DNA from 4 places in the Bradyrhizobium sp. CCBAU 11430 genome. Region 3 is predicted to be linked to each of the others. Evidence: predicted binding sites of a transcription regulator. Region 3 holds the regulator's gene; each other region holds the start of a gene.
What was found. Region 3 encodes LexA, which represses DNA repair genes until DNA is damaged. Its sites were predicted from a motif close to TGTTCNNNNTGTGTTCNG; they were not measured.
Positions count from the first base shown of each region.

Region 1: a site for LexA is predicted at 1,630-1,647, ahead of XI04_RS29080 (YifB family Mg chelatase-like AAA ATPase). Genes of this name have one in related genera too.
Region 2: a site for LexA is predicted at 1,029-1,046, ahead of XI04_RS34190 (DNA recombination protein RmuC). Genes of this name have one in related genera too.
Region 4: a site for LexA is predicted at 2,077-2,094, ahead of XI04_RS30375 (PA0069 family radical SAM protein). Genes of this name have one in related genera too.

Region 1 is NZ_LBJV01000069.1:144,165-149,523, reverse strand. Features, by position in the region: gene XI04_RS29095 (AAA family ATPase) at 1-246, shown strand, start outside; gene XI04_RS29090 (tetratricopeptide repeat protein) at 268-1,053, opposite strand; gene XI04_RS29085 (PilZ domain-containing protein) at 1,233-1,478, opposite strand; gene XI04_RS29080 (YifB family Mg chelatase-like AAA ATPase) at 1,707-3,245, shown strand; gene XI04_RS29075 (hypothetical protein) at 3,342-3,815, shown strand; gene XI04_RS29070 (PAS domain-containing hybrid sensor histidine kinase/response regulator) at 3,942-5,359, shown strand, end outside.
Region 2 is NZ_LBJV01000072.1:254,380-259,738, forward strand. Features, by position in the region: gene fmt (methionyl-tRNA formyltransferase) at 1-243, opposite strand, end outside; gene def (peptide deformylase) at 382-906, opposite strand; gene XI04_RS34190 (DNA recombination protein RmuC) at 1,077-2,276, shown strand; gene XI04_RS34195 (AmpG family muropeptide MFS transporter) at 2,418-3,782, shown strand; gene XI04_RS34200 (hypothetical protein) at 3,902-4,339, opposite strand; gene recR (recombination mediator RecR) at 4,367-4,969, opposite strand; gene XI04_RS34210 (YbaB/EbfC family nucleoid-associated protein) at 4,971-5,291, opposite strand; gene XI04_RS34215 (DNA polymerase III subunit gamma/tau) at 5,320-5,359, opposite strand, start outside.
Region 3 is NZ_LBJV01000050.1:29,377-34,735, reverse strand. Features, by position in the region: gene XI04_RS13725 (alpha-hydroxy acid oxidase) at 1-713, shown strand, start outside; gene XI04_RS13720 (HAD-IA family hydrolase) at 728-1,351, shown strand; gene XI04_RS13715 (hypothetical protein) at 1,522-1,728, shown strand; gene XI04_RS13710 (molybdopterin molybdotransferase MoeA) at 1,952-3,163, shown strand; gene lexA (transcriptional repressor LexA) at 3,340-4,041, shown strand; gene XI04_RS13700 (hypothetical protein) at 4,603-5,037, shown strand; gene XI04_RS13695 (GAF domain-containing protein) at 5,254-5,359, shown strand, end outside.
Region 4 is NZ_LBJV01000070.1:127,373-132,731, reverse strand. Features, by position in the region: gene XI04_RS30380 (phosphoketolase family protein) at 1-1,904, opposite strand, end outside; gene XI04_RS30375 (PA0069 family radical SAM protein) at 2,116-3,282, shown strand; gene XI04_RS30370 (VOC family protein) at 3,306-3,761, shown strand; gene XI04_RS30365 (ribonuclease HII) at 3,836-4,693, shown strand; gene XI04_RS30360 (glycosyltransferase family 39 protein) at 4,826-5,359, shown strand, end outside.

The DNA.
Region 1 (5,359 bases), on a different contig from region 3:
GAAAGCCAGCCGATCGCGATGATCCCGTTCGATTCAAAGCTGTTCTCCACCGCCGCCAATAACGGCCAGATGATCGCGGAGGTCTCCAAGAACCACCGCACCACCGAGCTGTTCCAGAACATGGCGAACCGCCTCGCCGGCCGCGGCGAGGTGAAGAAGCCGAAGCGCTCGCTGCTCGGACCGCTGCTGAAGAAGTTGAAGGGCAAGTCAAGCCGCAACTCGGCGCCGCATCGCAAGGCGTCGTAAGCGTACACCAAAAGGGGCGGACTACTTATCCGCCCGCTGCTGCTTCTTCGCCAGCAGCTGCCGCAGCGCCGCGACCTTGGCCGCGGCCTGGTCCGGCGGCAAATCTGCCTTCACGAGGATTTCGGCCTCGGCCTCGCGGCCCTGCAATCCCAGCACGAGCGCGAGATTGGCGCGGACCCGCGCATCGTTCTGATTGCGCTGATAAGCGCGGCCGAGCACCTGTTCGGCCTTCGGCAGATTGTTTTGCAGCATATAGGACAGGCCGAGATTGGACAGCACGGTCGGCTCGTCCGGCACGATCTTCAACGCCGCGGCATAATATTGCTGCGCCTCCTCGTTGCGGCCGAGCTGATCGAGCGCCGCACCTTGCGCCGACAGGATGCGCCAGTCCGGATCCTCCGGCGCATGCGCGCGGCTGAGGACGTCGAAGGCCTGCTGGAAATTGCCGCTGTCGGCGAGCGCGCGGCCATAGCCGGCGAGCAGCGCCTTGTTGCTGGGATGGGCGAGCACCGCCTGCTCCATGACCGCAACCGCCTGCGCGCGCTGGCCGGTCTCGCGCAGCGCCTTGCCGTAGGCGAGCGCAACGTTGGGATCACTGGGCTTGGCGCGATAGCGCTCGCGCAACGCATCCATGTCGGACCTGGCGTCAGCCTTGGCGTCGGCCTTGACAGCCGTTTCCGATCTAACGCCAAGCGCGCCGGTCACATCCTCGATGCCGGCGGTCTGGCAACCGCCGAGGACGAGCACCAGGAGTGCGGGAAGCAGCAATCTCGCCGGGGAAGAGGCGAGGGACGAACGCTTGGACATACTCTGATCACTCGGCAACTGATCAGAGATGCTTACCGATTAACGCTAAAGTCCCGTTAAGGACGCGGCCTGTGTGACCTCAAAGCATGATCCGGAAAGTGCGCAGCGGTTTTCCGGAAAGATCATGCTTAAATAACAACCTAAAGCGCGATGACGATTGGTCCTCATCGCATCGCGCTTTAGTCGGTGAACTCGGCACCGAATTCGCAGCCGATGCGCCAGCGCAGGCGGCATTGGCGGGAATAATCAGGTGCGAAAATGATGGTGAATTGCGGCGGCACTTCCAGGAATTCCGCCACCACCTTCACGCCGCCATCCGAAATATCGGTGATCGTGCAGTCCCGCGGCAGCGAGCCCGCGCCAAAATGGATCTTGGCGAGCCGGCTGCATACCCGACGTTCGCTTCTCCGGCGATTTGCAAGCATTTGAATTGTTCACCCGTTAGACCACGGCCCATCCCGCAGCCTCAGGAATAGCGGACATTCGTTGGAATGTGCTGAGGACAGAAGCCGGCATTCGAGGCTTAGTGTCGGCGTGGCGTTTACGATTGGTTAGGGCTTGCTCGCCCTCCGGGATCGTTCCCGTATTGTTCTTGCGGAGAAGGTCCGTCTCTGCTACCCCTAATTGTGCGAGAGGGGCAGGCTGGTTTGAGCATGGTTCAGCGGGTTTCCACCGTCGCCTTCGAGGGGATCGAGGCCCGTGCGGTCGACGTGCAGGTGCAGGTCGCGCCGGGCCTGCCGGCATTTGCCATCGTCGGCCTGCCGGACAAGGCGGTGTCGGAGGCGCGCGAGCGGGTGCGCTCGGCGCTGATCGCCTCAGGGTTGGCGCTGCCGGCGCGGCGGATCATCGTCAACCTGGCGCCGGCCGACCTCCCGAAGGAAGGCAGCCATTACGACCTGCCGATTGCACTCGGCTTGATGGCGGCGATCGGCGCGATCCCGCGGGATGCGCTGACCGGCTTCACCGTGCTCGGCGAGCTCGGCCTCGACGGCTCGATCGCGCCCGTGGCCGGCGTTCTTCCCGCCGCGTTCGGCGCCAATATGCGCGAGGAAGGGCTGATCTGCCCGGCCTCGTGCGGCTCCGAAGCGGCATGGGCGAGCCCGGACATCCAGATCATCGCGGCAAGCTCGCTGATCCAGATCGCCAACCACTTCAAGGGCACCCAGGTGCTGTCGCGGCCGTCACCGAAGGTGCATGAGCCCGCCGCCTCCACGCTCGACCTGCGCGACATCAAGGGCCAGGAAAGCGCCAAGCGCGCGCTGGAGATCGCGGCCGCCGGCGGGCATCATTTGCTCATGATCGGGGCGCCCGGCGCCGGCAAATCGATGCTGGCGGCGCGCCTGCCCTCGATCCTGCCGCCGCTGTCACCGAGCGAACTGCTCGAGGTCTCGATGATCGCCTCCGTTGCCGGCGAAATCGAGGGCGGCGCGCTGACGGCCAAGCGGCCGTTCCGCTCGCCGCATCATTCCGCGAGCATGGCCGCGCTCACCGGCGGCGGCATGCGCGCAAAGCCCGGCGAGATCTCGCTGGCACATCAGGGCGTGCTGTTCCTCGACGAATTGCCGGAGTTCGATCCGCGCGTGCTGGATTCGCTCCGGCAGCCGCTGGAGAACGGCGAGGTCGCGGTGTCGCGCGCCAATCATCGCCTCACTTACCCTGCCCGCTTCATGCTGGTCGCGGCGATGAATCCGTGCCGCTGCGGCAACGCGTTCGAGCCGGGCTATGCCTGCAAGCGCGGCCGCGTCGACCGCTGCACCGGCGACTACCAGGCGCGCATCTCCGGCCCGCTGATGGACCGTATCGACCTGCGCATCGAAGTTCCTGCCGTGACCGCAGCCGACTTGATCCTGCCGCCCCCGGCGGAAGGCTCCGCCGAAGTCGCCGCCCGCGTGGCGGCGGCGCGCGACATCCAGCTCGCGCGTTATGCCGATGCCGGCCTGCCCCGTGTCCGCACCAATGCCGAGGCTCCTGCCTCTGTGCTGGAGGAGATCGCAAAGCCGGACGCGCAGGGCCAGAAGCTGCTGCGCGACGCCGCCGAGACCATGCGGCTGTCGGCGCGCGGCTATCACCGCGTGCTGCGGGTGGCGCGCACGCTGGCGGACCTCGATCGCGCCGACAAGATCGGCCGGCTGCATCTCGCCGAAGCGCTGTCCTACCGCGCACTCGCGGAGGATGTGCGCCAGATGGCTTGATCATTCCGCGCATCAACCCGGCGGTAACGAGTTTCCTTTACGCTCTGCAAACCATAAGGCCCAATGAGTTCCCCGGGCCTCGGCGAGTAGAGTGTCATGTTGCGTTTCAAGATCCTGGCCTCGGTTGTTCCCTTGTTGGCGGCTGCGGTGTTCGCCCGCGCGGAGATCGGATCGGTCTCGCATCCCTGCATCGCCCTCGGCGAAACCTCGGTCGAGCTCACCTCCCTGTTCTGGACCGCCGGCGTCCATGTCGCCTTCACCGAGGATCCCGCCCGGGCCACGGTGCGGGTTCAGATCACCGACGATGCCGATACAGCGGACTTCGCCGTGGTCGACGACGGTCTCGGTTCCGAGCCGGATTCCTGTCAGGCCAATCCCTCGACGCGCCTCGTCTCGATTGCCGCTCAGCCCGTCGATGGCGGCCAGGTGATCTATCTCTCCACCGAAGGGCCGGCGGATTACCGCATCTATGTGCGCTCGAAGTCGTTCTCGCAGCGCGAGGCCGCGGCGCTGATCGTCGGCGCCCATGGCGGCCATCGCCCGCTCCCGCTCCAGGCCGCCTCGCTCTGAGCCGTTAACACCTGGTCAACCCTGTTTGGAGGCAGCGCCAAAGCCTCAAGCTGTTCGCAAGGTCGGCGCGACATCGTCGCAGACGGCGGGTGGCGGGATTTCGAAGAAGAGTCGGGGTCGGTGGCGATGGGTCGGACGTTCCGGATCAAGGTGCGCATGCGCCGCTTCAGGCGACAGCATCCCCGCATCGCTTTCGCGATCCGCTCTTTCATGATCTTCTCGGCGACCTTCGGCGGCGCCTATGGCTTCGTGTCCGGCAGCCGGTCCGAGAACTCCGGCTACGATCCCCACACCTTTGCGATCGGCGCGAGCTTCCTGTTCGCGCTCGCCTGCCTCGGCCTTGCGACGCTGAGCATGCGCCTGCGTTTCGTGGGCAAGCGGCTGCGTACGCTCGCCGCCCACAACGAGGCGCTGATCGATCGCAATTGGGAGCTGAAGGAGGCGGAAGAACGCGCCCGCAGCCTGTTCGAGCAGCAGGGCGACCTCATCGTGCTGCGCGCTACCGATGGCCGCATCACCTTTGCCAACGAAGCCTATTGCGCGCTCGCAGGACAGGCGCGCAGCGCGCTGGTCGGCACGCGCTTCGATTTCGACGTGCTGGAGCAGGGTGACAGCGCCCGCGAGAGCAGCGGCACACGCATCCACGACCAGAAGATCGCAACCCCGCTCGGCGCGCGCTGGATCGCCTGGCGCGAAGGCTATGTCCGCCTCGATGCCGGACAGCCCGCCGAATTGCAGAGCGTGGGACGCGACGTCACCGACCGCACCGAGACCGAACGCGCTCTGTCCGACGCGCGCGACCAGGCCGACGCCGCCAACCGCGCCAAATCGCGCTTCCTCGCGATGGCCTCGCACGAAATCCGCACCCCCCTGAACGGCATCATCGGCATGGGCGGCCTCCTGCTCGACACCAATCTGACGCCGGAGCAGGCGACCTATGCCAAGGCGGTGAAAACCTCGGGCGAAGCCTTGATGGCGCTGATCGAGGAGCTGCTCGACTATTCCAAGATAGAGGCTGGCAAGCTTGATCTGGAGCAGCGTCCCTTCGCGCTCTCGACCCTGGTCGAGGAGATCACCGAGCTGCTCGCGCCCCGCGCGCAGGCCAAGGCGCTCGAGATCGCCGCCTATGTCGACGAGCGCCTGCCGCTGGAGGTGGTCGGTGATGCCGCGCGGCTGCGCCAGGTGCTGCTCAACCTCGCCGGCAACGCCATCAAGTTCACCGCGAGCGGTGGCGTCGCGCTGATCGTCGAGCCCGGCATCTGGCCGAACGAGATCAGCTTCCTGGTCCGCGACACCGGCATCGGCATTGCGCCGGAGGCGCAGCAGCGCATCTTCCGCGAATTCGAGCAGGCCGACGAGCGCGTCGCCCGCACCTATGGCGGCACCGGGCTCGGCCTTTCCATCAGCGAGCGCATCGTCAAGCGCATGGGCGGCCGGATCACGCTCGCGAGCGAGCCGGGCAAAGGCTCGACCTTCGAGATCGCGGTGCCGCTTCCGCCGTCGCAAGCCAGCGCGGGACAGACGGCCTTTCCAAGTCCCGACCT
Region 2 (5,359 bases), on a different contig from region 3:
ATCGAAGGTGCTAAACTCGTCGAGCGCCTCTTGCGTCTTCAGCGTCTTCGGCGTCAGCACGGGAATGCCGAGCTTTCGCGCAGCTTCTTCGACCGGCGTCGGCTGCAATTGCAGGCCGCGCCGCCCGCCGGGCTTCGGCGCGCGGGTGTAGACGGCGACGATCTCGTGGCCATGCGCGACCAGCTCGAGCAGCGTCGGCACGGAGAAATCGGGCGTGCCCATGAAGATCAGGCGGAGGGGCATGTGGCGAGACAATCCTCGGAAACGAGCAACGTACTCGTCATGGCCGGGCTTGTCCCGGCCATCCACGTTCTTCCGGCCTGCGGCGGCACAGAACGTGGATGCCCGGCACAAGGCCGGGTATGACGGCGGAGAACGTGGTTACTCCGCGCGCTTGGCGGCCTTCTCGAACTTCTTCATCACGCGGTCGCGCTTGAGCTTCGACAGATAGTCGACGAACAGCACGCCGTTGAGATGGTCGATCTCGTGCTGGATGCAGGTGGCATAGAGGCCTTCGGCGTCCTCCTCGTGCACCTTGCCGTCGAGATCGGTGAAGCGCACGCGCACCTTCGCAGGGCGCTCGACCTCCTCGTAATATTCGGGGATCGAGAGACAGCCTTCCTCGTAGACCGAGAGCTCCTCGGACGAGGCGATGATCTCGGGGTTGATGAAGACGCGCGGAAGCGGCGTGGTCTCGCCGTTCTCGTCGCGTTTGGCGAGGTCCATGGTGATCAGCCGCAGCGGCTGCGCGACCTGGATCGCGGCGAGGCCAATACCGGGCGCGTCGTACATGGTCTCGAACATGTCGTCGGCAAGCTTGCGAATCTCCGGCGTGACCTTCTCGATCGGCTTGGAGACCAGACGCAGCTGCCTGTCGGGCAGGATGATGATTTCTCTGAGGGCCATGGCCGCGATTTAAGCCGCGCGCCGGACGCGGTCAATCCGGCCGGGAACCCCGTTAACCCCTCGCTAACCATAAAACTTGAGGTTTCGTTAACCATAAAAATTAGGGGGCTATTAACCATAACCGTTCCCTCTTCGTTCGCTAAGGTCGGCGAATCGCGCTAGAAGGGCCCATGAACGAGATCATTTTCATGCTGGCCGACTGGCCGGTGCGCACGATTGATGCCCTGATCGGCTTCGGCGCCCTTGTCCTCACCCTGCTGGTGACGATCGCCGTCGTGATCGCCCGCTCGGGCCGGCGCGGCGCGGAACTCGCGATGGCGCATGCGATCCGGGCCGACGAGCTCGAGGAGCGCCTGAGCGAGGTGCTGCGCGCCCAGAGCGAATCCTCAGGGAGGGTCGACGCCATGACCCAGGCGCTGGCGGGACGCCAGGCCGAGATGGCGCGCGCGGTCAACGAGCGGCTGGATTCGGTCACCCATCGCGTCGGCCAGTCGATGGAACATTCGACGCGCAACACCATGGAGAGCCTGCGCGCGCTGCACGAGCGGCTCGGCATCATCGACAGCGCCCACAAGAACCTTACCGATCTCACCACCCAGGTGACGACCCTGCGCGACGTGCTCGCCAACAAGCAGTCGCGCGGCGCCTTCGGCCAGGCGCGGATGGAGGCGATCGTCCAGGACGGTCTGCCGAAGGGCGCCTACGAGTTCCAGTTCACGCTCTCGACCGGCAAGCGGCCCGACTGCGTCGTGTTCCTGCCAGACCAGCGCCCGCTCTGCATCGACGCGAAGTTTCCGCTGGAGGCGATGACGGCGCTGCACGACGCCCGCACCGACGAGGAGAAGCGCGTTGCCACGCAGCGGCTGCGCGGCGACGTGATGAAGCATGTCAGCGACATCGCGGAAAAATATCTCGTCACCGGCGAGACCCAGGAGATGGCACTGATGTTCGTGCCGTCGGAATCGGTCTATGCGGAAATCCATGACGGTTTCGACGACGTGATCCAGAAGGCCTATCGCGCCCGCGTGGTGCTGGTGTCGCCCTCGCTCTTGATGCTGGCGATCCAGGTCATGCAGCAGATCATGAAGGACGCGCGCATGCGCGATGCCGCCGACCAGATTCAGACTGAAGTGATCAAGCTCGGCGACGATCTGGGTCGTCTCAGGGATCGCGTGGTCAAATTGCAGAAGCATTTTTCCGATGCGAACGAGGACGTCCGCCAGATCCTGATTTCCGCCGACAAGATCGAGAAGCGCGCAGGACGAATCGAGGAGCTCGATTTCAGCAAGGCGGACGCGCCGGCCGAGGGACCGCGGCTGGTCGCGGGCGCGGGCGAGCTGTTTCCGCGGAAGCTCCAGGCGGGGGAGTGACACCGTTTCGTCATGGCCAGGCTTGTCCCGGCCATCCACGGACTTTTCAACGGCACCAAGAACGTGGATGCCCGGAACAAGCCCGGGCATGACGGGATTTGTGGCAGAGGCATCACCCCCAGAATCTGCTAACACCACCCCATGACCGCTCCCGACGCGACCTCCCCCGCCGCGACCTCCGTCCCTGCGCCCTCCTGGCGCGACAGCCTTGCCGTGTACCTGCAGCCCCGGGTGCTGATCGTGCTGTTCCTCGGCTTCTCCTCGGGGCTGCCGCTGGCGCTGTCGGGCTCCACGCTGCTGGTGTGGATGCGCGAGGCCGGGGTTGACCTGAAGACGATCGGGCTGTTCGCGCTGGTCGGCACGCCCTACACGCTGAAATTCCTGTGGGCGCCGCTGGTGGATGCGCTGCATGTGCCGCTGTTCACCCGCGCGTTCGGGCGGCGGCGCGGCTGGCTGCTGTTCTCGCAATTGCTGCTGATCGTCGCGATCCTGCTGCTGGCGATGACCGACCCCGCGCGCTCGCCGTTCTACGTCGCGCTGGGCGCGCTGCTGGTGGCGACGACGTCGTCGACGCAGGACATCGTGGTCGACGCCTTCCGCGTCGAGAGCCTGCCGGAGAGCGAGCAGGCCGCCGGTATGGCGGCTTACGTTGCGGCCTACCGCATCGGAATGCTGGTCTCGACCGCGGGCGCGCTGTTCATCGTCTCGGGCTTCGAAGGCACCGGCATACCCCGCACCTCGGCGTGGATGTGGGGCTATGTGGTGATGGCCGCGATGGTGCTGATCGGCACGATCACCGCGCTGGCCGCGACCGAGCCGGCGCAATCCGCACAGGCGGAAGCTGCGACACAAACCGAGACCGCCTTTGCGCGTGTGTTGAGCGCGGCGATCGGCGCGTTCTCCGAATTCCTGTCGCGCAAGGATGCTCTCGCCGCGCTCGCCTTCGTCGTGCTATTCAAGTTCACCGATGCCTTCTCGGGCACGATGACGGCGCCGTTCGTGATCGACCTCGGCTTCACCCGCAACGATTATGCGGCGATCGTGAAGGGCGTCGGCCTCGCCGCCACCCTGATCGGCGGGTTTGCCGGTGGTTTCGTCGCGCGGCGCTATCCGCTGGCAATGTCGCTCTGGATCGGTGGCGTGGTGCAGGCGCTGGCCAATTTGTCCTTTGCCTGGCTCGCAGTGGTCGGCACCAATCAATGGGCGCTGGCGCTCGCGATCTGTGCCGAGAACTTCACCAGCGCCATCGGCACCGTGATCTTCGTGGCCTACCTCTCGGCGCTCTGCCAGAACCCGCTGCACACGGCGACGCAATATGCGCTGCTCACCGCGCTCGCGGCGGTGGGGCGAACATATCTGTCGTCGAGCGCGGGCTATGTCGCGGACACCACGGGCTGGCCGCTGTTCTTCGTGATCTGCGTGCTGGTGGCAATCCCGAGCCTGGTGCTGCTCGCGTGGCTGCAGAAGCGCGGACATTTCGAAGCGCTGGGGCCGGTGAGGGTGTGACGCTCTCGTAGGGTGGGCAAAGGCGCACTTGCGCCGTGCCCACCATCGTTCCAAGCATTCGACAGAGGCGGTGGGCACGCTTCGCTTTGCCCACCCTACGGCAGCTCGATCTGATCCCCCTACTGCTTCTTGATCAAGCTCCACTTCGTGATCACGGCTTCGCTCATCTGGCCGGGATCGCTGGCGCAGGCGACTTCGTCGACCTTGACCGAGATTTCCTTGCCGACGAACGTCTTCAGCTGCGCGGCCTGCGCATCGCCGCTCGGAACGAGCTGGAACGTCTCGGGCCCGGTCTCGAGATTGCACAACCCGTTCGGCGGCGGCAGGCGGCGCGGCTCGGACGTGATCTGGTAGGTCGCAACCCGCTTGCCGGCATTCTTGACGTCGCGCACTTTCAAGGCGTTCAACTCGCCGGACAACACCTCGCCGGCGTTGATCGGCTTGCCGGGCTTGGACGGCGGCGGCGCCCCGTCGTCCTGCTGCGCGGAGATGGCCGGGCTCGCCAGCAGCATCATCGTCGCGACCAAAGCCAAGCGTGTGGCGAAAAGTTTCGTCATGTCGTCCGTTCCGTAAAGTCTGGATGGCTAGAACAGGGTACGCTGCCGCATCGCGGCCGATAGCGTACCTTCATCGAGATAATCAAGCTCGCCACCGACAGGCACACCATGGGCCAGCCGGGTTACTTTTACGTTGGCGTCCTGGAGCAGGTCGGTGATGTAGTGCGCCGTGGTCTGGCCGTCCACCGTGGCATTCAGCGCCAGGATGATTTCGTGCACCCGAGAATCATGCGCGCGCGCGACCAGCGCGTCGATGGTCAGATCCTGCGGGCCGACGCCGTCGAGCGGCGACAATGTCGCGCCCAGCACATGATAGCGACCCTGGGTCGCATTGGCCCGCTCCAGCGCCCAGAGATCGGCGACATCGGCGACGACGACGATGATGGCGTCATCGCGCTTGGGATCGGTGCAGACGGTGCAGGGATTTTGCGTATCGATGTTGCCGCAGGTCTTGCAGACCTGGACCTTGTCGAGCGCAACCTGCATGGCCGAGGCCAGCGGCATCATCAGCGCTTCGCGCTTCTTGATCAGATGCAGCGCCGCGCGCCGGGCCGAGCGCGGACCGAGGCCCGGCAGCCGCGCGAGAAGCTGCACCAGCCGCTCGATTTCGGGACCTGCAACCGCGCCCATCTTACTGGCCGAACAACCCCGGCGGCAGGCCGAGCCCGCCGGTCAGCGACTGCATCTTCTCCTGCATCGCGGTCTCCGCCTTGCGGCGCGCATCACCGAGCGCGGTGACGAGCAGATCTTCCAGCACTTCGCGCTCTTCCGGCTTCATCAGCGAGGGGTCGATCTTGATACCCTTGACGTCCATCTTCGCGGTCATGCGCACGGCGACGAGGCCGCCGCCGGAGATGCCCTCGACTTCCACGTTGGCGAGCTGCTCCTGCATCTCCTGCATCTTGGATTGCAGCTGCGCCGCCTGCTTCATCATGCCGAGAAAATCAGCCATCGGTGCTCGTCCTTGGAAAAAGATGGGCTCAGAGATCGTCGCCGTCGGAACCGTCGGGCGGATCGTCA
Region 3 (5,359 bases):
ATGCGCTGCGGCTCTATCAGCTCTATGTCCGCGGCGACGATGCCTTTGTCGCGGATGTCGTCAGCCGGGCCGAGAAGAACGCCTATGCCGGCTTCTGCCTGACCGTCGACACCGCCCATTACAGCCGTCGTGAGCGTGACATCGCCAAGCGCTACGTTCGCGAGAGCCGCCTGCGTGCCACCGGCGGCGATTTCCAGAAGGGCCTGGAGTGGCGGACCGTGAAGATGATCAAGGACAAGTTCAGGATTCCGCTGATCCTGAAGGGCATCGCCACCGCCGAGGACGCCCAGATCGCGGTCGATCACGGCGTCGAATGGATCTACGTCTCCAACCATGGCGGCCGCCAGCTCGACCATGGCCGCGGCGCCATGCATGTGCTGCCCGAGATCGTCGAGGCCGTGAAGGGCCGCGCCAAGATCATGGTCGATGGCGGCATCTGTCGCGGCACCGACATCGTCAAGGCGATCGCGGCGGGCGCGGACCTGGTCGGGATCGGCCGGCTGCAATGCTGGGCGCTGGCGGCGGCTGGCGAGGCCGGCGTCGCGCGGATGCTGGAGCTGCTGGAGGACGAGGTGCTGCGCTGCCTCGGCCTTTTGGGCGCCACGTCATTTGCCGAGGTCGACAAATCCTGCCTGCATCCGGCGACCGCCACCAACGCGCCGAGCGTGTTCAGCGCATTCCCGCTGTTCGACCACGATCCGTATCGATACTGAGTGAAAAGGACGTAATGACATCGCTCTCTCCCGGCAGCGCGGATGCGCTGCTGTTCGATCTCGGGCGCGTGGTGCTCGACATCGACTTCTCCAAGGCGATCGCCTGCTGGGCGGGACATGCCGGCTGCCAGCCCGAGGCCATCGTCGCGCGCTATGTGCGTGACGAGGCTTACCGGCTGCACGAGGTCGGCAAGATCAGCGACGAGGACTATTTCGCTTCGCTGCGTGCTTCGCTCGGCATCGGCATTTCGGACGCCCAGTTCCTGGAAGGCTGGAACGCGATCTTCGCCGGCGAGATGCCTGATATCGCCGAGCTGCTGCCGCGCGCGGCGAAACAGATGCCGCTCTATGCCTTCTCCAACACCAACCGGCCGCATGTTGACTATTTCTCGAAGGAATATGGCGAACTGCTCGGCCATTTCCGCGCGCTGTATCTGTCGTCCAGCATCGGCCTGCGCAAACCCGACGCGGAAGCCTTCGACCATGTCGTCGCCGCGATCGGCGTGCCCGCAGCACGTATCGTGTTCTTCGACGACCTCGCCGAGAACATCGAAGGCGCGCGGTCGCGCGGGCTGACGGCGGTGCATGTGACGTCGCCGCGCGACGTCGAGAACGCCTTGAAGGCATTGGGCATCTGACGATCTCCGCTCATCGGGAGGCGCCAACGTCGGGGCAGCCCTCCCGGAGCCAATTTTGCCCAAAATGAGGAACCAGAGCGCTTTGTGCATTTTTGTACGGAGTTCCGGGAACGGAATGGCCCCTTCCGGACTCTTGAGTCCGTTGGGACTTCTACACCGGACTTATGGACGTGCTGGGCAAAACCTATCTCACCAAGCAAGCCTCTCTCCTGCTTGAATTCGCAAGAACCACCTCGGATTCTGACCTTTCCGCCAAGCTGATCAGCAAGGCCGCCGACCTGAAATCCCAGGCCGATCCGCTGCCCGACAAGGATCAAGGGCCGAAGGCTCCCGACGTCGCGCTGGACGACGGGCCGGACCGGCCGAGCGGGAGTTGAGCGATGCCGGCCGTGGCACTCGTCATCCATCGCCACCCTCCTGCCGATCGGCCTCGTTCTCTGGATCATGCCACGCCAAGCCTGAGCCTGAGCCTGCCTTCGATCCAGGGCCGGAAAGCGGCAAGATAAATCGTGCCCGCTCCGCATTTTTGCCTCTGCCCCCGCGCTCGGCTAGAAGACTGTCGGAACATTTCGTCCGAACGTGCCGAGCAGGAGTTTCGCCGTGGCCTTGATGCCGGTTTCCGACGCCCTTGCTGCGGTGCTGGCGGGTGCAGAGCCGCTGCCTGCAGAGATGGTTTCACTCGACGAAGCCTACCATCGCGTGCTCGCGCAGGACGTCGCTGCGCGGCGCACCCAACCGCCCCAGGCGATGTCGGCGATGGACGGCTACGCCGTGCGCGCGGCCGATGCGGCAACGATCGATTCCAGGCTGACGATGATCGGTGAGGTCGCAGCGGGCCGTCCGTTCACGGAAAGGGTCGGCGCCGGCGAAGCCGTGCGGATCTTCACCGGCGGCGTCGTTCCCGACGGCGCCGACGCAGTCGTGATCCAGGAGGACACGATCGCCGAGGGCAAGCACATAACGATCAAGGAAGCCGCGATCGTGGGTCGGCACATCCGCCCCGCCGGCGTTGATTTCCGCGAGGGTGACGTCCTCCTGCGCAAGGGAACCCGTCTGACAGAGCGCGATCTCGCCCTCGCCGCTGGAATGAATCACCCGCAACTCGCCGTCTGCCGTCGTCCGAAGGTCGCGATCCTCGCCACCGGCGATGAACTGGTGATGCCGGGCTCAACGCCCGGGCACGGCCAGATCGTCTATTCCAACGGCTATGCCCTGCACGCGCTCGCCCGCAGCGAGGGCGCCGAGACCATCGACCTCGGTGTTGCCGCCGATACGCTGGAGGCCACCACCGCCGGCATCCGCCGCGCGCGCGAAAGCGGCGCCGACGTCCTGGTCACGACCGGGGGCGCATCGGTCGGCGACCACGATCTGGTCCAGCAGGCGCTGAAGGACGAAGGCATCGCGTTGGCGTTCTGGAAGATCGCGATGCGGCCCGGCAAACCGATGATGCACGGACGCTTAGGGACGATGGGAGTCATTGGCCTGCCCGGCAATCCCGTGTCGTCCTACGTGTGCGCCTTCCTGTTCATGGTGCCGCTGATTCGCGCGCTGTCGGGCCGTTCGGTGATTCATCACCATCGCGAGCGCGCCGTGCTGGGCCGCGATCTCGGCGCCAATGACCAGCGCGAGGATTATCTGCGCGCGCGCCTGGAGCCGCGCGACGACGGCACGCTCGTCGCCCTTCCCGTCAGCCATCAAGACTCCTCTCTGCTTGCGAATCTTGCTGCAGCACAGGTACTTCTCGTGCGCGCACCGCTTGCGCCAAAGGCCGAGGCCGGCAGCCCCTGCGAAGTGCTGCGGCTCCCCGTCTGAACTGCGCGGCCACACGCATTCGGCGAGTTTCGCTCTGTTCACGGTAAATTAAGCAGTTGCGGAACATGTATCGAACATATAGTGTCCGTTCATGATTTGTTTCGAGGATGTAGCGGCTTATCGCTGAACTCATCGTCTCGGAATCGAACGACATCAACCGGGGGACTTTGGTCGAGATGTTAACGCGCAAACAATACGAGCTTCTGCGGTTCATCAGCGAACGCTTGAAGGAAAGCGGCGTGCCGCCGTCCTTCGACGAGATGAAGGATGCGCTCGACCTGCGCTCGAAGTCAGGCATCCACCGCCTGATCACCGCACTCGAGGAGCGCGGCTTCATCCGCCGGCTGCCCAACCGCGCCCGGGCCATCGAAGTGATCAAGCTGCCGGAGCTCCAAGCTGCCGCCGGCAACCGACGCGGCTTCACGCCAAGCGTCATCGAGGGCAATCTCGGCAAGCTGCGCGCGAGCTCCAGCCCGTCCGCGGACGAGGGCGAGCGGCCCGTTGCGGTGCCCGTGATGGGCCGCATCGCGGCCGGCACCCCCATCGAGGCGTTGCAGACCCGCAGCCACACCATCAGCGTGCCTCCAGACATGCTCGGCTCCGGCGAGCATTACGCGCTCGAAGTGCGCGGCGATTCCATGGTCGAGGCCGGCATCCTCGACGGCGACATGGCGCTGATCCAGCGCAACGAGAGCGCCGATACCGGCGACATCGTGGTGGCGCTGATCGACGACGAGGAAGCCACGCTCAAGCGCTTCCGCCGCCGCGGCGCCTCGATCGCGCTGGAGCCCGCCAATGCCGCTTACGAGGTGCGCATCCTGCCGCCGAACCGCGTGAAGATTCAGGGCAAGCTGATCGGGCTTTACCGCAAGTACTGATACCGGAGTCTTCAGCGCCTCGCGCGCGCCTTCGGTCGGCATCGCCGATCAGAGATTGGAGCGGATGATGGTCCGCTCCGGCTGGATAGTCTTTCTGGTTCTGCACAGATTGTCCGGCCCCTCCCCCTTTCGCGACATCCTCGGCAGGCCGCGGGAAGCAACATCGCTTCGCGGCCTTGCGAGTTCGAGGGGGACAGCCCAAATGCGCCGGATCGTTTGAGCGCAGCCGCAGCAACGCTGGTCGCATCATCATGTCGGCTAGGACACGGCCGTGATCCAGAAAATCCGCAACAACCGCAATGCAGCGCGCACGCAGCCGAGCTGACGATACTCGGGCTGGCTGGTTTCGCCGGTCGTTGACGCGCGCCTGCCAAATGCACGGAAGCCGACTTTGTTCCTATCGAATTCGGAAAAGATGGAAAAGATAATGTGATCGGGGCTCGCGGATCCCAGCCGCAGATTTGCCTACAACCAAGCAGACCGTCACGTGCTTCCACTCTGGTAGGGGCCTGCGCCTCCAAAAGGGGTGCGGGTCGCTATCTCTGCATAGAGGAGCACCCGATGTGTGACTACAGCCTGCATGCCGTCGCGACGCGCCCCGCAGAAGTCGGCGAGACGATCGTCACGACAACATTCCGCGGCACCTCGACGCGCGGCTTCGCCTCCGAAGCCGATCTCTCCGTCGCGGTCTGCCTGCTGCCGGGAACGGAGCTCGCCTTCGCCGATAACGTCCGTTACGACAACCGCTGGATCTGGACGCGCACCGTCAACTCCCGCGTCGGCAAGTTCGGCAAGATCGATCCGCACATTCCCGATCGCCATCATGATGCGATCGAATTCCCGGACGGCAAATCCGTGCTGGTGACGCAGCTCGTCGAGGGCCAGCGCGCAACCGTGCTGCAACTGCCGGTGACCCAGCCGATCGGCGAGCGCGAGCACAAGCCGCAGATCATCGCCGACAGTCGCCCGACGGTCACGCGACTGCCGATCGGCTGACGCCCTCCGGCCCGGCGGGTCCGGGGCCAGGATTGAAATGCCGTCGCCGGCCGATGCCGGCGAGCCCGGTGGGTTTTTGTTTCACGAAATTCGATCGGCGAGCGCCGCCGCACCTCGTCGCCGCATGAAGTTTGGGCCGTCCTGCCTGAATTTTGAACCTCCGCTCCGCAGCCAAATGACCGATGCTGTCGTGGTCTGAGGCGGCGGACACGCTCGATGAAAACCTTTATTCGCGTCGTTGAACTCTGGGTGCCTGACCGGACGCGCATGCGGCTGGAATTCGGCGGTGGCCTTTACGATGAAGGGCTGTCCGCGTTCAAGG
Region 4 (5,359 bases), on a different contig from region 3:
GTCGGTACGTCGCCGGCGCAGGCCATCACCACGTCGGGCTCCTGGCCCGCATCTTCCGTCCCCGCCCAGCTCCAGATGCCAATGCCGGCATCGCAATGCGTGGCAGCGTCCTGCATCGACAGCCATTGCGGCGCCGGCTGCTTGCCGGCGACGATGACATTGATGCGGTTGTAGGTCCGCAGGCAGTGATCTGCGATCCACAGCAGCGTGTTGGCATCGGGCGGGAAATAGATGCGGACGATGTCGGCCTTCTTGTTGGCGACGAGATCGACGAAGCCGGGATCCTGATGGCTGAAGCCGTTATGGTCCTGCCGCCAGACATGCGAGGTCAGGAGATAATTGAGCGAGGCGATCGGGCGCCGCCATGGCAGATCGCGCGTGACCTTCAGCCATTTGGCGTGCTGGTTGAACATGGAATCCACGATGTGGATGAAGGCCTCGTAGCAGGAGAAGAAACCATGGCGGCCGGTGAGCAGATAGCCCTCGAGCCAGCCCTGGCAGAGATGCTCGCTCAAGACTTCCATCACGCGGCCGTCTTGCGCGAGGTGCACGTCATAGGGCTCGATCGGCTCCATCCAGACCCGCTCGGTCTCCTCGAACACCGCGTCCAGCCGGTTTGACGCGGTTTCGTCCGGGCCCATGATGCGGAAATTGCGCTCCTTCGCATTGAGGCGGATGACGTCGCGCAGGAATTTGCCGAGCTCGCGCGTCGCTTCCCCGATGGCGCCGCCGGGCTGCGGCACCTCGATGGCAAAGCTGCGGAAGTCCGGCAGCCTCAGCTCCTTTTTGAGCAGGCCACCATTGGCATGCGGATTGGCGCCCATGCGGCGAATGCCTTCGGGCGCGAGCGCCTGAAGTTCTGGAATGAGCGCGCCGCTCTGGTCGAACAGCTTTTCGGGCTCGTAGCTGCGCATCCAGTCTTCGAGAACTTTGAGGTGCGCCGGGTTCTCGCGACAGCCCGCCACCGGGACTTGATGCGCGCGCCAAAAACCCTCGACCTTCTTGCCGTCGACCTCTTTCGGACCGGTCCAACCCTTCGGACTGCGCAGCACGATCATCGGCCAGCGCGGCCGCTCGACGCTTTTGCGCCCGTCCCGTGCGTGCTGCTGGATCGAGCGGATGCTGGCGAGCGCGACGTCGAGCGCGTCCGCCATGGCCTGGTGCATCAATTTGGGATCATCACCCTCGACGAACAGCGGCTCGTGGCCGAAGCCGCGGAAGAGATCGCGGATCTCGCTGTTGGGCATTCGCCCGAGCACGGTCGGATTGGCGATCTTGTAGCCGTTCAGATGCAGGATCGGCAGCACCGCGCCGTCATGCGCGGGGTTCAGGAACTTGTTGGAGTGCCAGGAGGCAGCGAGCGGGCCGGTTTCCGCTTCGCCGTCACCGACCACGCAAGCCACGATCAAATCAGGATTGTCCAGCGCTGCACCGTAGGCGTGCACCAGCGCGTAGCCGAGCTCGCCGCCTTCGTGGATTGAGCCCGGCGTTTCCGGTGCCGCGTGGCTCGGAATGCCGCCTGGGAAGGAGAACTGCCTGAACAGCTTGCGCAATCCGTCCTTGTCGCGCGCGATGTCGGGATAGATCTCGCTGTAGCTGCCCTCCAGATAGGTGTTGGCGACCATGCCGGGACCGCCATGGCCGGGACCGCAGACATAGAGCACGCTGATATCGAGCGCGCGAATGACGCGGTTGAGATGGGCGTAGATGAAGTTCAGGCCGGGCGTCGTGCCCCAATGGCCGAGCAGACGCGGCTTGATGTGCTCGGCCCGCAGGGGCTTGCGCAGCAGCGGATTGTCGAGCAGGTAGATTTGCCCGACGGAGAGGTAGTTCGCGGCGCGCCAGTAGCGATCGAGGAGGTCGAGGTTGCTGCTTGCCGCGGCCGATTGTTGTTGTTTTGTCATGTTCCTGCTGACCTTCACCCGGCGATCGTCACCAACATTGTTCCGCGACGATTGATCCCTGACCGGCATCAAACGAGATCGTCATGACGGGGGTGTTGCGTGAGGTCAAAGGACCGCGCCCGAAATTTGGGCGGCCTACTTTGCATGGGGTTGTTTTCCCATTTTTTGTTTGTGTTCTTGATTTGTTCCGTTGTCGTGCTATCCTGGCTTCATGAGTCCAGCAGCATCGTCTCATGCTCTCAAGCACCCGCCGGTCAAGGCGCCCTCCGAGCCGGCGGGTGTGGACTCTGACTTTCCAGAACTTGGCGTCGCCATCGACCGCGCGCGCAGGCGAGGGCGGGGCGCACAGTCCAATGCCAGCGGCCGCTATGAGGCCGAGGCGCGCGTCGCCTTCGACGACGGCTGGCAGAGCCTGGAAGAGCTGCCGCCGTTCAAGACCAGTGTCGGGGTCGACACCTCACGCAAGGTGATCACCCGCAACGATTCCCCCGATATCGGCTTCGATCGCTCGATCAATCCCTATCGCGGCTGTGAGCATGGCTGCGTTTATTGCTTCGCGCGGCCGACCCATGCCTATCTCGGCCTGTCGCCGGGGCTCGACTTCGAGTCAAAACTGTTCGTCAAGCCCGAGGCGCCGGCGCTGCTGGAGAAGGAGCTCGCCGCGACCGGCTATGAGCCCCGGATGATCGCGATCGGCACCAACACCGATCCCTATCAGCCGATCGAGCGCGAGCGCAAAATCATGCGCGGCATCCTCGAGGTTCTCGAGCGTGCCGGCCATCCCGTCGGCATCGTCACCAAATCGGCGCTGGTGGTGCGCGACATCGATATTCTCGCGCGGATGGCCAAGCGCAACCTCGCCAAGGTCGCGATCTCGGTCACCTCGCTCGATCCGAAGCTCGCGCGCACCATGGAGCCGCGCGCCTCAACGCCGCCGAAGCGGTTGGAAGCGCTGAAGCAGCTCTCGGACGCCGGCATTCCCACCACCGTGATGGTCGCGCCCGTGATCCCCGCGCTGAACGATTCCGAGATCGAGCGCATCCTCGATGCCGCCGCCCATGCCGGCGTCAAGGAAGCCTCCTACGTGCTGCTGCGGCTGCCGCTGGAGGTGCGCGATCTCTTCCGGGAATGGCTGATGGCGAACTATCCCGACCGCTATCGCCACGTCTTCACGCTGATCCGCGACATGCGCGGCGGCCGCGACTACGATGCGAAATGGGGCGAGCGGATGAAGGGCACCGGACCGATGGCCTGGACCATCGGCCGCCGCTTCGAGATCGCCTGCGACAGGCTCGGCCTCAACAAAAGGCGCTCCAAGCTGACCACGGATCATTTTGCCCGGCCGAACCGGAACGGCGATCAGCTGAGCCTGTTCTGAGCGGGAAGTGGAAGAGGTGTCGTATGAGTAAGCAAGTTTCGGCGCCGGTGCCGCGGCTCACTGTCATCACGCTCGGCGTCAGCGATATCCGTGCCAGCATCGCCTTTTACGACGCGCTCGGGTTCTCGCGCCGGCTGCAGGCGACCGGCGAGGCGGTGGCGTTCTACGATACCGGCGGTCCGGTGCTCGCGCTGTATCCTTGGGATCAGCTCGCAGCCGACGCGGCGTTGCCGGACCAGCCGAGGCCATCGACCTTCCGCGGCATCACGATCGCCTGGAACTGTCGGACCCGAGAGGAGGTCGATGCAGTGCTGGCCTTTGCCCTCGGCAAGGGGGCAAAGCTCGTGAAGGCCGCGCACGAGACCGATTACGGTGGCTATTCCGGTTATTTTGCCGATCCCGACGGCCATCCCTGGGAGGTCGTGGTCGCACCCGGCATCGAGGTCGGCGAGGACCGGCGCGTGCATCTGGCGGAGTAGGGCCAGCCTGAATAACGGGAATTGCGCCGGGTTCCCGGTTGCGCCGGCCGGGCCGCTTGCGCACGATCCCCGCCATGATTCGGGACAAGTCCGCCAAGACACCGGCCAAAGACGCGGCAAGGAAGGACGCCGCGAAAAAGGCAGCGCCCGCCAAGGCCGGCAAAGCGCCTGCGACCAAAACAACGACCGTTCCCGCAGGCAAGAAAGGCATCATCGCGGTCGCACCGCCGAGCTTCCGGCGCGAGCGCGCGCTGATCAAGCGCGGCGTCTGGCCGGTCGCCGGCTGCGACGAGGCCGGCCGCGGGCCGCTCGCCGGCCCCGTGGTGGCTGCAGCCGTGATTCTCGACCCCGACCGCATCCCGCGCGGCATCGACGATTCCAAGCGCCTGACGGCGGAGGAGCGCGAAAAACTGTTCGACAAGATCTGCGCCACCGCCCAGGTCTCGGTCGCCGTCGCCTCGCCCTCGCGAATCGACCGCGACAATATATTGCGCGCCTCGTTGTGGGCGCTGAAGCGCGCCGTCGTGGCACTGCCGGAGGCGCCCAGGCACGTCTTCGTCGACGGCCGCGACCGGCTCGACACTCCTTGCGATTGCGAAGCCGTGATCGGCGGCGATGGCATCGTGCTGTCGATCGCGGCGGCCTCCATCATCGCCAAGGTGACGCGCGACCGCCTGATGTGCGCTCTGGCGCAGGACTGCCCCGGCTACGGCTTCGAGCAGCACAAGGGCTACGCCGTCCCCGAGCACCTCGACGCGCTCGACCGCCTCGGCCCCTCCGTCCATCACCGCCGCTTCTTCGCCCCGGTCGCGGCCGCACGCGCCAAGCACATGCCGTGGACCGTCGAGCCGGTGCCGGATCTGTTTGCGGTGACCGAGGTCGAGGTGCCGGTGGAAGCCAGCGTCGGAATCGACGCGTCGGCGAATCTCTAGAGTTAGCCAGGCGGGACAAGCCCGGGCATGACGAGGAAACCGTCGTTGCCACAACGCGCAGCGCCCCTTATCAAAGTGTTTGTGAGCGAATAGGGCCGGCTGGACGGGTTGGCTGCATCTTTCGGGCGTTGCATGCGGTTTACCTCCCTGGTCATCGAGCTCATTCGCGCCCGGCCGCGGCTGATCGTCTGGATCGCCGTGCTGCTGCAGGCCGCGATGTGGCTGTTCGTGGCGCTGGTTTTCTACCGCAGCCCGCCCGGCAGCCTTGCGACGCTCCTGGCTTTCGGACGCGAATACCAGGTCGGCACCGATCTCGGTCCGCCCTTGCCGGTCTGGCTCGCCGACATCGCCTATCGCGCCGCCGGCGGCCACATGTTCGGCGTCTATGTGCTCGCCGAGCTCTGCGAGATTGCGACGTTCATTGCGCTCTATCATCTCTCCCGCGCCGTGGTCGGCTCGCAGCAGGCGGTGCTCGCGGTGCTCTTGACCATGACGGTGCTCGCCTTCTCCTCGTCGGCGCTCGACTTCGGCCCGCTTGTCCTGGCCCGGCCGCTCTGGGCGCTGCTGCTGCTGCACTCCTGGCAGATCATCGGCCAGCGTCGCGGCAATGCCTGGTTCGCCTGGTCGATCGAGGCCGGTCTCCTGCTGCTGACGACGCCTGCAGCG